DNA from 3 places in the Variovorax sp. GW822-FHT04A09 genome. Region 3 is predicted to be linked to each of the others. Evidence: predicted binding sites of a transcription regulator. Region 3 holds the regulator's gene; each other region holds the start of a gene.
What was found. Region 3 encodes LexA, which represses DNA repair genes until DNA is damaged. Its sites were predicted from a motif close to ACTGTATNNNNATACAGT; they were not measured.
Positions count from the first base shown of each region.

Region 1: AC1RLW_RS24290 (ATP-dependent helicase) is a predicted target of LexA. The motif match lies at 1,555-1,572, and genes of this name have one in related genera.
Region 2: recA (recombinase RecA) is a predicted target of LexA. The motif match lies at 1,931-1,948, and genes of this name have one in related genera.

Region 1 covers NZ_JBXAMV010000005.1:193,678-198,216, reverse strand. The annotation lists gene AC1RLW_RS24300 (YoaK family protein) at 1-316, opposite strand, end outside; gene corA (magnesium/cobalt transporter CorA) at 373-1,359, opposite strand; gene AC1RLW_RS24290 (ATP-dependent helicase) at 1,585-3,702, shown strand; gene hpf (ribosome hibernation-promoting factor, HPF/YfiA family) at 4,025-4,354, shown strand.
Region 2 covers NZ_JBXAMV010000004.1:290,857-295,395, reverse strand. The annotation lists gene AC1RLW_RS21490 (polyketide cyclase) at 1-256, opposite strand, end outside; gene recX (recombination regulator RecX) at 225-698, opposite strand; gene recA (recombinase RecA) at 758-1,867, opposite strand; gene AC1RLW_RS21475 (MarR family winged helix-turn-helix transcriptional regulator) at 2,014-2,499, shown strand; gene AC1RLW_RS21470 (response regulator transcription factor) at 2,562-3,236, shown strand; gene AC1RLW_RS21465 (hypothetical protein) at 3,263-4,228, opposite strand; gene AC1RLW_RS21460 (sensor histidine kinase) at 4,371-4,539, shown strand, end outside.
Region 3 covers NZ_JBXAMV010000001.1:1,184,200-1,188,738, forward strand. The annotation lists gene AC1RLW_RS05305 (Trm112 family protein) at 1-29, shown strand, start outside; gene kdsB (3-deoxy-manno-octulosonate cytidylyltransferase) at 26-799, shown strand; gene adk (adenylate kinase) at 935-1,591, shown strand; gene AC1RLW_RS05320 (asparaginase) at 1,619-2,605, opposite strand; gene lexA (transcriptional repressor LexA) at 2,679-3,362, shown strand; gene AC1RLW_RS05330 (hypothetical protein) at 3,506-3,889, shown strand; gene AC1RLW_RS05335 (D-2-hydroxyacid dehydrogenase family protein) at 4,048-4,539, shown strand, end outside.

The DNA of each region.
Region 1 (4,539 bases), on a different contig from region 3:
CCTCCAGCAGCAGCGGCAGCGCGTACACGCCATGCAGCCGGTGCTGCCGCGCCCAGTTCACCAGCACCGCGCAGACCGCGGCGCCGCTCACGAACGCCAGGATCGCGCCCAGCGCGTTCAGCAGCAGCGTGAGGTTGCCCAGCACCATGCCGTCCGCCAGCTGCGAGGCGAAGCCGGTCATGTGCGAGGTGTACATGTGCAGCACGAGGAAGCCGCCCGCATTGATGGCGCCGGCGTTGAAGGCCAGCAGCAGTCCGAGCGCGGTGTTCGTCGACGGCGCGCGGTGGCGGTTGGTGAGGAAACGAAGTCTGCGCACGGGGCTCTCCAGGTCAGCTGCCTGCCGACAGCCACTCTAGCACCCAGTGTGAAGAGCTACTTGAGCCAGCCGCGCCGGCGGAAGTACCACATCGGCACCAGCGCGCTCGCGGCCATCAGCGCGATGGCGTAGGGGTAGCCCATGGCCCAGTCGAGCTCGGGCATGAACTTGAAGTTCATGCCGTAGATGCTCGCGATCAGCGTGGGCGGCAGCAGCGCGACGCTGGCCACCGAGAAGATCTTGATGGTCTTGTTCTGGTTGATGTTGATGAAACCGACGGTCGCATCCATCAGGAAGTTGATCTTGTCGAAGAGGAAGGCCGTGTGGTTGTCCAGCGACTCGATGTCGCGCAGGATCTGCCGCGCCTCCTCGAACTGCTCGGCGTTGAGCATCTTGCTGCGCATCATGAAGCTCACGGCGCGGCGCGTGTCCATCACGTTGCGACGGATGCGGCCGTTCAAGTCTTCCTGGCGCGCGATGGCGCCGAGCACCTCGCCGGCCAGCTCGTCGCTGACGTTGCCCGACAGCACCTTCTTGCCCGCCACCTCGAGCTCGTCGTAGATGTTCTCCAGCGTGTCGGCCGAGTACTCGGCGTCGGCGTCGAAGAGCTTGAGCATCACTTCCTTGGCGTCTTCGATCAGCCCCGGCGCGCGGCGTGCGCGCATGCGCAGCAGGCGGAACACGGGCACGTCTTCGTCGTGGATCGAGAACAGCACGCCGCGGCTGCGCAGGTCGGTGTTGTGCTGGTTCAGGATGAAGGCGACGCGCACCGTGCGCGGGTCTTCGTCGTCGTCGATCAAGAAGTCGGAGCGGATGTGCAGTTCGCCGTTGTCTTCCTCGTAGAAGCGGGCCGATTCCTCGATGTCCTCGTCCATCGCGTCTTCGGGAATCGAGAGGCCGTAGTACTGCTTGATCCAGCGCTTTTCCTCGAGCGTGGGCGACTCGAGGTCGACCCAGATCGGCTGGAACTTGGAGAGCTCTTCGAGCGACTCGATCTCTTCCTGGACGAGGCGGCCGTTGGCGAGCGTAAAGATGTTGAGCATGGGCTCACTCCCGGGGGTGACTGAACGATGGGCGAGGGCGGGGCGCTTTCAATTCCCGCGAACCCGGCGTCAGTACATCACGCGCAGCGTCGCCAGGGAGTTGAAAGCTGCCGAGACGGGGCGGTTTCCATGGGGAGTCTCCGGTTGCAGCGAGGCGCGATTATGTCACCGGCCACAGGGCGACAAGGCACTCGAACTGGACGGACATACAGTAAAGTCGTGCCCATGCAGACCCCTGCGTCCCACGTTCTTTCCACCCCCCCGAAGACGCAAGCCGAGCGCCTGGCCGCGGCGCTCGCCGCGCTCAACGACGACCAGCGCGCGGCGGTCGAGCACGGCGTGGGCGCGGCGGTCGGCGCCGACCACCGGCCGCTGCTCGTGATCGCCGGTGCCGGTTCGGGCAAGACCAGCACGCTGGCGCACCGCGTGGCGCACCTGATCGCGGACGGGGTCGATCCGCAGCGCCTGCTGCTGCTCACCTTCTCGCGCCGCGCCGCGCAGGAAATGGAGCGCCGCGCGGGCCAGGTGCTGGCGCGCGTGCTGGGCCTGAAGTCGGAGCGCCCGCCCGCGCTGCCCTGGGCTGGCACCTTCCACGGCATCGGCGCGCGGCTGCTGCGCGAATACGCCGCGCAGATCGGGCTGGACGAGAACTTCACCATCCACGACCGCGGCGACGCCGAAGACCTCATGGGGCTGGTGCGGCACGAGCTGGGCCTGTCGTCCACGGTCAACCGCTTCCCGCGCAAGGGCACCTGCCTGTCGATCTACTCGCGCTGCGTGAACACGCGCGCGCCGCTGGCCGTTGTGCTGAAAGACAGCTTTCCCTGGTGCGCCGAGTGGGAGGCGCAGCTCAAGACGCTATTCGGCGCCTACGTCGAGGCCAAGCAGCAGCAGAACGTGCTCGACTACGACGATCTGCTGCTCTACTGGGCCGAGATGGTCGCCGAGCCCGCGCTGGCCGCGCACGTCGGCGCGCGCTTCGACCACGTGCTGGTCGACGAGTACCAGGACACCAACCTGCTGCAGGCCGAGATCCTGCGTGCGATGAAGCCCGACGGGCGCGGCGTGACGGTGGTGGGCGACGACGCGCAGTCGATCTACTCGTTCCGCGGCGCCACGGTGCGCAACATCCTCGACTTTCCCTCGCAGTTCTCGCAGGCCGCGCGCATCGTCACGCTGGAGCGCAACTACCGCTCGACGCAGCCGATCCTCGACGTGTCGAACCGCGTCATCGCGCAGGCCGCCGAGCGGCACGCCAAGACGCTGTGGACCGACAAGCCCTCGGCCGGCAAGCCGGTGCTGGTGCTCGTGCCCGACGAGGCCGGGCAGGCGCGCTGGGTGGCCGACAAGATCCTGTCGCATCGCGAGGGCGGGCTGGCGCTGAAGTCGCAGGCGGTGCTGTTTCGCACCTCGTCGCACAGCGCGGCGCTCGAACTGGAGCTGGCGCGGCGCAACATCCCGTTCGTGAAGTTCGGCGGGCTCAAGTTCCTCGAGGCCTCGCACGTGAAGGACCTGCTCGCCGTGCTGCGTTTCGCGCAGAACCCGCGCGGGCGCATGGCGGGTTTCCGGGTCACGCAGCTCATTCCCGGCGTGGGGCCGGCCACAGGCACGCGCCTGCTCGACGCGATGGACCAGGCGGGCGACCCGGCCGCGGCGGTGCGCGACTTCGTGCCGCCGTCGGCCGCGCGCGAGCAGTGGGCCGACTTCGCCCAGGCCTATGCCGCCTTGCGCGCGCCGTCGCTGCAGTGGCCGGCCGATGTGGAGGTGGCCATGCAGTGGTACCAGCCGCACCTGGAGCGGCTGTACGAAGACACCTCGGGCGTGCGCCGTGCCGACGTCGAACAGCTGGCGCGGCTGGCGGCCGGCTATGGCTCGCGCGAGCGCTTTCTCACCGAGCTCACGCTCGACCCGCCCGAAGCCACGAGCGACCGGCCTGGCCCGCCCTCGCTCGACGAGGACTACCTGATCCTGTCGACCATCCATTCGGCCAAGGGGCAGGAGTGGAACTCGGTGCATGTGATCAACGTGGTCGACGGCTGCATGCCGGCCGACGTGGCGCAGGGCGCGCACGAGCTGGAAGAAGAACGGCGCCTGCTCTACGTGGCGATGACGCGGGCCCGCGACCACCTGCACCTGGTGATGCCGCAGCGCTTCCACATCACGCAGCAGGCGGCGCGCGGCGACCGGCACCTGTACGCCAACCGCACCCGCTTCATCACGGAGTCCGATCTGGCGGGCTTCGAGCTGCAGACCTGGCCGCCGCCGCCGGTGCTGCCGCCCGCGGTGCCGCCGCCGGCCGCGGTGATCGACCTGCGCAACCGCATGCGCGCCGCCTGGCGCTGAACGGGCCGGCCCTTCGGGCGTGAGGGTCACTGCGCGCTGCACATGGAAACACTTGCTTCCAATGTGCCGCAACGGCATGCCACTGCACGGGGGCAGCTATGGAATCAATAGCGGATTAGGGCATGCAATACACCGGCCCGTCACTCGGGCAAGCCCCGGTATTGCAATACCGTGACAGCTTGGGCATAGTGAATCCGACCGCCCCCTTTCTTCATCTCCCTTCCTCTTCTCTCCCTCTCTCCCAACCTCACCTGTTTCGCCGGCCACGCTTCATCCCGGAGCGCGGTCATTTCCCCAACCGTCAATTCTCAGGAGGTCATTCATGAATTTGACGATCAGCGGTCATCACCTCGACGTCACACCTGCCTTGCGCACCTACGTCACGAGCAAGCTGGACCGGATCACGCGACATTTCGACCAGGTGGTCGATGTCAAGGTGATCCTCACGGTGGAAAAGCAGAAGGAAAAGGAACGCCGCCAAAGGGCGGAGTGCAACATTCACGTCAAGGGCAATGACATGTTCGCGGAATCGAGCCACGCTGATCTGTACGCCGCGGTTGATGAGCTGGTCGACAAGCTCGACCGCCAGGTGGTCCGCCACAAGGATCGCCTGCAGGACCACCATCACGTGGCGCCCAAGCGCGTGATGTAAACGCCGGGCCCCGCGCCCCGCATCTCAGGCCGCCTTCGGGCGGCCTTTTGTTTGTCCGACCACATTGGTGGGGCTTTGCAAGGGCCTCCAGAGGAAGCGACGCCTCACGGCAACACATGTAGACGAAAGTAATTAGGGGGACTGGGGGTTTTTACCGAGGAGGTGCATAATCGCCCCCGCTCTGA
Region 2 (4,539 bases), on a different contig from region 3:
AGTGGTCGAGCACGCCCAGGTCGTTGGGCGCCGCAAAGCGCATGCGGGCCTCGCCGCTTTCGGGCGTGCGCACGATCCAGTGGTCGCCGTGCGGCACCAGCGCGCTTTTCGCGAGACCGCTGGCCCAGTCGGGCAGCCGCTTCGGGTCGGACGCGAGCGCATAGGCGTCGCGCCATTCGCACTGCACGCGCTGCGTGATGACGCGGGACAGGGCCGCGTCGCCTTCATTCGCCGTTGGGGTCGTCGCTTGGGTCATCGAAGTCGCTCCTGAGCACCTTGGACACGACGGCGCCCGAGAAACCGCGCGCCATCAGGAATCGCATCTGTTTCGCGCGCTCCTTCGCATCGGCGGGTGGCGCGTCGAAGCGGCGGCGCCACAGGGCCGTGGCGCGCTCGACTTCGGTCCCCTGCAAGCCGGCCACCGCCTGCGCGATGGCTTCGGGCGCGATGCCCTTGGCCTGCAGCTCCTGCTTCACGCGCAGCGCGCCCGAGCGGGCGGCGCGCTGGTGCAGCACCGAGGCCACGACGCGCGGCTCGCTGATGAAATCCTTGGCGACCAGCTCGTCGAGCGCCTTCGCCAGCGTGCCGGGCTCTTCCTCGTGCCTGGCCAGCTTGCGCTCCAGCTCCGCGCGCGAATGCTCGCGCTGGCTCAGGAGGCGCAGGGCGCGGCCTTTGAGGGAGGGGGCGCTGAAGGCCATTCGGGGGTGGTGGGTCGCTCAGGCGGCCCACGCAACACGCGAAGGCCGCTTCGTCTCACTTACTCCGCCGCCTTGTCGGCCTTCGATGCCTTGGCGGGCTTCTCGGCCTTCTCGGGTTCGCTGCCGGCGTCGGCCGCGAGCAGCGGAATGCCCAGCGATTCGCGCACCTTGTTCTCGATCTCGCGCGACAGGTCGGGGTTCTCGCGCAGGAATTCGCGGGCGTTGTCACGGCCCTGGCCGATCTTCTCGCCGTTGTAGGCGTACCAGGCGCCCGACTTGTCGATGATCTTGGCGTTCACGCCCATGTCGATGATCTCGCCCTCGCGGCTGATGCCTTCGCCGAACAGGATGTCGAACTCGGCCGTCTTGAACGGCGGGCTGACCTTGTTCTTCACCACCTTCACCTTGGTTTCGTTGCCGATGGCCTCGTCGCCCTTCTTGATGGTGCCGATGCGGCGGATGTCCAGGCGCACCGAGGCGTAGAACTTCAGCGCATTGCCGCCGGTGGTGGTTTCGGGCGAGCCGAACATCACGCCGATCTTCATGCGGATCTGGTTGATGAAGATGACCATGCAGTTGGTCTTCTTGATCGTGGCCGTGAGCTTGCGCAGCGCCTGGCTCATCAGGCGGGCCTGCAGGCCGGGCAGCGAGTCGCCCATTTCGCCTTCGATTTCGGCCTTGGGCGTGAGCGCGGCGACCGAGTCGACCACGATCAGGTCGACGGCGCCCGAGCGCACCAGCGAATCGACGATCTCGAGCGCCTGCTCGCCGGTGTCCGGCTGGCTGATCAGCAGGTCGGACAGGTTCACGCCGAGCTTCTGGGCGTACTGCACGTCGAGCGCGTGCTCGGCGTCGACGAAGGCGCAGGTGCCGGCCTGCTTCTGCATGGAGGCGATCACCTGCAGCGTGAGCGTGGTCTTGCCCGAGGATTCCGGGCCGTAGATTTCAACGACGCGGCCACGCGGCAGGCCGCCGACGCCCAGGGCGATGTCCAGGCCCAGCGAGCCGGTGGAGACCACCTGGATGTCTTCGAGCGCCTCGCCTTCGCCCAGGCGCATGATCGTGCCCTTGCCGAACTGCTTTTCGATCTGGGCCAGCGCGGCTTGCAGGGCCTTGGCCTTTTCACTGTTGGCGACCGAGATGCTTGCGCCCTTGACGACTGCGTCCATGTGGAAATCTCCTTGAATATCAACGGTTTGTGTCGGGATTCATCCATCTGCTTTTAACCACAGGCTGGATGCTTGAACAGTAGTGTAGGGGCTCATGGCGTTTCGCAAACCCACTTTAAAGTCAGTTTGCCTTACCATCTGAGGCCATGGCCGACCCCGCCTTTCCCACCGATCCCGACGCCTGGCGCCAGACCCATCTGGGCCGCCTGCTGGGCCATGCGATGCGCCGTTTCGACGAGCGCGTGCTGGCGCTCATGGCGCACGACATCGACGTGCCGCTGGCGCTGTCCAACCTCGCGGCGCGCGCGCAGGTGAGCGCGGCGCACATCCACATCACGCGGCACCTGGCGCGCGAGGGCTCGCGCCTGACCGAGCTGGCCGAGCGCGCCGGCATGACCAAGCAGGCCATGGGCACGCTGGTCGACCAGTGCGAGGCCTGGGGGCTGGTCACACGCGGGCCCGACCCGCTCGATGCGCGCGCGCGGCGCGTGCTGTTCACGGCCGACGGGCTGGCCTGGCTGGACGCCTTCCGCCGCGCCGTGACGCAGACCGAGCGCGAGTTCCGCGCCAGCGTGGGCGACGAGATCGCCACCGTGGTAACCATCGGACTCGAAGCCTATACAGCGGGCTAGACTCGCGTTGAGACAAATGTGAACTGCGCCGGCATGGCGCCTGAATCCGCCGGAGGTGGCTCATGCGAATACTGATTGCCGAAGACGACCAGGTGCTGGCCGATGCCCTGCTGCGCAGCCTGCGCACCTCGGGCGCGGCGGTCGATCATGTGGCCAACGGCTCGCAGGCCGACACCGCGCTCATGACCCACAGCGAGTTCGACCTGCTGATCCTCGACCTCGGGCTGCCCAGCCTGCACGGCATCGAGATCCTCAAGCGCCTGCGCGCGCGCGGCTCGCAGCTGCCGGTGCTGGTGCTCACGGCGGCCGACAGCGTGGAAGAGCGCGTGAAGGGCCTGGACCACGGCGCCGACGACTACATGGCCAAGCCCTTCAGCCTGCAGGAGCTCGAGGCGCGCGTGCGCGCCCTCACGCGGCGCGGCATGGGCGCCACCAGCAACGCGATCCGCCACGGCCCGCTGGTCTACGACCAGGCCGGCCGCGTGGCGACCATCGACGGCAAGATGATCGAGCTGTCGGCGCGCGAACTGGGCCTGCTCGAGGTGCTGCTGCAGCGCGCCGGCCGGCTGGTCAGCAAGGACCAGCTGGTGGACCGGCTGTGCGAATGGGGCGAAGAGGTGAGCATCAACGCCATCGAGGTCTACATCCACCGCCTGCGCAAGAAGATCGAGAAGGGACCGGTGCGCATCGCGACGGTGCGCGGGCTGGGCTACTGCCTCGAGAAGATTCCCGGTTGAGCGTGCCCCGCCCGCGCGAAATGCCGTCAGGGCTGCTTGCGCAGATTGACGAGCAGCGTGGCGCCGGTGTTCGAACGGATCAGGAACATGAGGCTGCGGAAGTAGCCATTGCTGTCGTACACGCCCGCCGGTACCAGCCCGATGATGGCTGGCCCGGCATAGCTGCCGGTGGCGGCGGGGGTGAGCTTGCAGTCGTTGGTGCTGGCCGTGGCGGCATTCACGGCCTTCAGCGTGAGGCTGTACATGTTCTTGGCCGAGCCGGGCTGCGCCAGGGCGACAGTGCCCGAGAGCGTGCACTGGCCGATCTGCACGCCGCTCGTGCTGCCAGTGAACACGCCCTGGCCATCGACCTGCACCGTCACGCCCAGGCTCGGGCTGCTGTCGGTGTTGGACCACGTGCCGGTCATGCTCGCCTGCGACACCGCCAGCGCGTTCTCGATCGTGTAGGCCAGCGGGCCGACATCGGACGGCCTGCGGTTGTCGTAGGCGTAGGTGCCATCCACCGACTTCTTCGGCGTGAAGGTGCCCGAGCCCGTCACCGGATATGCGTTGGGCGGAACATACAACTCGGTGTCCGGGTTGAACGACCAGTCGAGCCCCGTGACCTTCAGCGAACCCCACATCGTGCCCCCGAGGAAGCTGCCTGCCAACGAACCGTTGGTGCCGACGAAGGCAATGCCTCGCACGCCCGCGTAGATGCCTTCGCTGTCATTGCCCACCGCGGCGGTGGAGCCGGGCTGCGGCGCACTCAGCGAGGGCGACGGCTCGGAGCCCGGCACAGCGGCACGGTTCTCGGCCGGTGCGGGCGCGGGCGCCGGGGCTGGGGAGGGCGCAGGGGCGGGCGCCGGAACCGGTGCGATCGGCAGCATCGGCATGCCACCGCCGCCTCCACCACCTCCACCGCCGCATGCGGTGACGCCCACGCTGGCGGCCAACACGGTCGCGGCCATCCAGAGCGGCTTGGGGCAGCCGCCCACGGTCTTTTGCTTCATGATTTCTCCCTGATGTTTTTGAATTGCAGAAACTGCACGTCAAGACTACAACCAGTCACACCTTGTCAATGAAACGTCACACCTGCGAATCGCAGTACTAGTTCACGCTCGCCCGCGTTCTTTCGTCTTGCCAGGAACTCCCTTGAAGCTCTTCCAGCGCGCCCAGCGCTCCCTGTTCGGCGAGATCCTCGACTGGATGCTCACGCCGCTGCTGCTGCTCGTGCCGGTGAGCATCGGCGTGACCTGGCTGGTGGCGCAGGGCATCGCCAACGCGCCCTTCGACCGCGCGCTGGAGCACAACGTGAAGGTGC
Region 3 (4,539 bases):
CACTGTCCGACGAAGAGCTGGGCCTGTGAGCTTCACCGTTCTGGTGCCGGCCCGACTGGCTTCGACGCGACTTCCCAACAAACCGCTGGCCGACATCGCCGGCCTGCCGATGGTCGTGCGCGTGGCACAGCGTGCCCGCCAATCCGGCGCCCTTCGCGTGGTGGTGGCCGGCGACGACGCCACCATCATCGACGCCTGCAAGGCGCACGGCATCGAGGCCCTGCTCACCCGCCAGGACCACGCCAGCGGCACCGACCGGCTGGCCGAAGCCTGCGAACAGCTCGGGCTCGACGGTAACGCGATCGTCGTCAACGTGCAGGGCGACGAGCCGCTGATCGACCCCGCGCTGATCGACGCCGTGGCCGCCACGCTGGCTGCGCGACCGCAGGCCGCCATGAGCACCGCCGTCCATGCGATCGACTCGCTGGCCGACTTCATGAATCCGAACGTCGTGAAGGCCGTGCTCGACGCCCAAGGTCATGCGCTCTATTTCAGCCGCGCACCGATCCCCTGGTGGCGCGACGGTTCTTCGGGCGGTGCGGCGCCCACGGTGCTGCCCAGCCCCGCACCGCTGCGCCACATCGGCATCTACGGCTATCGCGCTGGCTTCGTGCGGCAATTTCCGTTGCTGTCGCCAGCACCCGTCGAAGCCACCGAAGCGCTCGAACAGCTGCGCGCGCTGTGGCACGGGCACCGCATCGCGGTGCATGTGAGCGATGTCGCCCCGGGCCCCGGGATCGACACGCCCGAAGACCTGGCGCGCGTGCGCGCGGTCTTCGCAGCCGGCTCGCCTGCGTGAACTGCCCGCCGTCCCCGAGGGAACGGCGGCAATTTGTCACGGGCACGCATGCTATCCTCGACGCAATTCCGCCTCGGCGCGCCTGAGGGTGCGCATGGGGCGCGACACAAAATCTAAGAACCTTCCGAGGACACCATGAGACTTATTTTGCTGGGCGCGCCCGGGGCAGGCAAAGGCACGCAAGCGACCTTCATCTGCCAGAAATACGGCATTCCCCAAATTTCGACCGGCGACATGTTGCGCGCCGCCGTCAAGGCAGGCACCCCCCTCGGGCTGCAGGCCAAGACGATCATGGATTCGGGTGCACTGGTCAGCGACGACCTGATCATCAACCTCGTGAAGGAACGCATCGCGCAGCCCGACTGCAACGGCGGCTTCCTGTTCGACGGCTTCCCGCGCACCATTCCTCAAGCCGACGCCATGAAGGCGGCCGGCGTCAAGCTCGACTACGTGCTTGAGATCGATGTGCCCTTCGGCGACATCATCGAACGCATGAGCGGTCGCCGCTCGCACCCGGCATCGGGCCGCACCTACCACGTCAAGTTCAATCCGCCGAAGGTGGAAGGCAAGGACGACGTGACCGGTGAAGAGCTGATCCAGCGCGAAGACGACAAGGAAGAGACCGTGCGCAAGCGGCTCGACGTCTACAGCCAGCAGACCCGTCCGCTGGTCGACTACTACTCGGCCTGGGCCAAGGCCGATCCGGCCGCCGCGCCGAAGTACCGCGCCATCCAGGGCGTAGGCACGGTCGACGAGATCACGCAGCGCGCGCTTGCCGCACTGAACAGCTGATTCGACAGCGGCTGATCCGTCAGCCCCTCAGCCGCCCTCCGACTCAGGCAGGGCGGCCACTCCCAACAGTTCCAGCACCAGCGCGACCCGCGCCTTCACCGGCGTGAGTGCGCCCGCATCCCGCAGCCCGTCACCGGGTTTCGGCAGGATGCGTCCGTTCGCACAGCGCGTGGCGCGCAACACCGACACGCCGCCATCCTGAGCCTTCAGCGCTGCAGCTTCCAGCGCGTGGTGCATGGTGCCGTTGCCGGTCGTGGCCACGACCAGGCCGCGCAAGGGCTCAGCCGACGGGAGCAACAGCGCCTCCACGATCGCGCCGCTCACGCCCGCGTGGCTCATGACGATCTCGACGCGGGGCCACGGCTTCGATACCGCCTCCAGCCGCGCCGCATCGAACGGCGCTCCCTGCGGCCACGCACGCACGCGCCGCACTTCGCCCTCTTCCACGTAGCCGACCGACCCGGCATCGCCCGACGCGAAGGCATCGAGGCGGTAGGTGTGCACCTTCTGCACATCGAGCCCGCTGTGGATCGCACCCGCGCACACCACCGTCACGCCATGCGCGCCCGGCGTCGAAGCCACCACGAGCGCGTCGCGCACGTTCTGCGGACCATCAGGCGACAACGCCGTCGCCGGACGCATCGCGCACGTCAGCACCACCGGCTTGGCGGGCGCCAGCACGGCGTGCAGGAAGAAGGCGGTTTCCTCCAGCGTGTCGGTGCCGTGCGTGACCACGATGCCAGCCACATCAGGCTGCGCCAGCCAGTGTGCGCAGCGCGCGGCCAGCTGGCGCCAGGTGTCGGCGTCCATGTCCTTGCTGTCGAGCTGCGCGACCTGCTCCGCCACCAGCGTCACGCCGGCCGGCGCCTCGATGCCGCCCAGCAGGTCCGCCACCCCCACCTGCCCGGCGGTGTAGCCGATGTTGTCGCCGCTGCTGGCAGCCTTGCCGGCAATGGTGCCGCCGGTGCCCAGCACCACCACGCGGCGCGTCTCGGACGAAGAGGAATGAGTCATGGCTTGTCAACTTTTGAAAACTGGTTAAAAATACAGGTACTGGATATCTAGCCAGTGCCGCAAGGAAACCACTATGCAGTTCGCAGTGAAGCTTACCGCCCGCCAGCAGCAGATCCTGGACCTGATCCAGGCCGCCATCGCACGCACCGGTGCGCCGCCGACGCGCGCCGAAATCGCCAACGAGCTGGGCTTCAAGTCGGCCAATGCCGCCGAAGAGCACCTGCAGGCCCTGGCCCGCAAGGGCGTCATCGAACTCGTCAGCGGCACCTCGCGCGGCATCCGCCTCAAGGGCGATGCGCTGCGCTCGCTCCACGAAACGCGCCACCGCGAAGGCAACCAGTTCTCGCTCTCGCTGCCCGGCATGGCCCAGCTCGCGCTGCCGCTCATCGGCCGCGTCGCAGCGGGTTCACCCATCCTCGCGCAGGAGCACGTCGACCAGACCTACTACGTCGAGAACACGCTGTTCCAGCGCCAGCCCGACTATCTGCTCAAGGTGCGCGGCATGTCGATGCGTGACGCCGGCATCATGGACGGCGACCTGCTCGCCGTGCAGGCCACCAAGGAAGCGCGCAACGGCCAGATCGTGGTGGCACGCCTGGGCGAAGAAGTCACCGTGAAGCGCCTGAAGCGCAACAAGCAGGTGATCGAGCTGCACGCGGAGAACCCCGACTACCCGACCATCATCGTCCAGCCCGGCGAGCCCTTTGAAATCGAAGGCCTCGCGGTCGGCCTCATCCGCAACACCATGCTGATGTAGGCCCCTGGCCTGCTGCCAACGGCAGCAGCACCTCATCCGGCCGCGACAGGTGGCGGGCGTATGGCGCGAAGTCGCCATCACCCTGTCGTGGCCGATTCAAGAAATCCTGCCTGTGTTCAACCTCATACTTTTTTGGAGTTCACATGGGAATCGCCCTCCTCGCCATCGCCGACCTCTGGTCGCCCCTGCAATCGCTGGCCACCCGCTGGATGCCCGCCCGCCGCCCGTCGCATGGTGAGAGCGGCGACGCAGCGGCCGGCCTGCGCTACGTGGCCATTCGCCCGGCCTGCACGGCGCGCACCACCGGCAGCCCGACGCCGGCCACGTCGCCGTCCGCCGCCGCCACGCCCGCCCGCCCGCTGCGCGTGGTCCGCGTGGTCGACCGGCAAGGCCCGCAGCGCGGCTGTGCCAACCGGGTCGTGATCTCCGGCCGCATGGCCGACGTGTGCGCCGAACTCGACCGGCTCGCCGCGCTGGAAGCTGCGGAAACCGGGAGCGGCACGCCCCGCCCCAGCCACCTGCACTGAGAAGGTGCGAACGAACCCGCCGTGCCTGCGCGCCCCGCACGCGCATGGCGGATTCACCCCCAATGGTCTGAAACAGGCCTCCCGGGCGCCATCTGGCATGGGGTATCCAAACGTTCACACGTGCGACGTGCCGATGCTGCGAGGCACAATGGCATGCCATGAACATTGTGATCCTCGACGACTACCAGGACGCCGTGCGCAAGCTGCAGTGCGCTGCCAAGCTGGACGCTTACGCCGCCAAGGTCTACACCAACACGGTCAAGGGCATCGGCCAACTGTCGGTTCGCCTCAAGGATGCGGACGTCATCGTGCTCATCCGCGAGCGCAGCCAGATCTCCCGCCAGCTGATCGAGAAGCTGCCCAAGCTCAAGCTGATTTCCCAGACCGGTCGCGTCGGTGGCCACATCGACGTCACCGCCTGCACCGAACGCGGCGTGGCGGTGGCCGAAGGCTCGGGCTCGCCGCAGGCGCCCGCCGAACTCACCTGGGCGCTGATCATGGCGGCCATGCGCCGCCTGCCGCAGTACATCAGCAACCTCAAGCACGGGGCCTGGCAGCAGTCGGGCCTCAAGTCGGCGTCGATGCCTCCGAATTTCGGCGTGGGCTCGGTGCTCAAGGGCAAGACGCTGTGCATCTGGGGCTACGGCCGC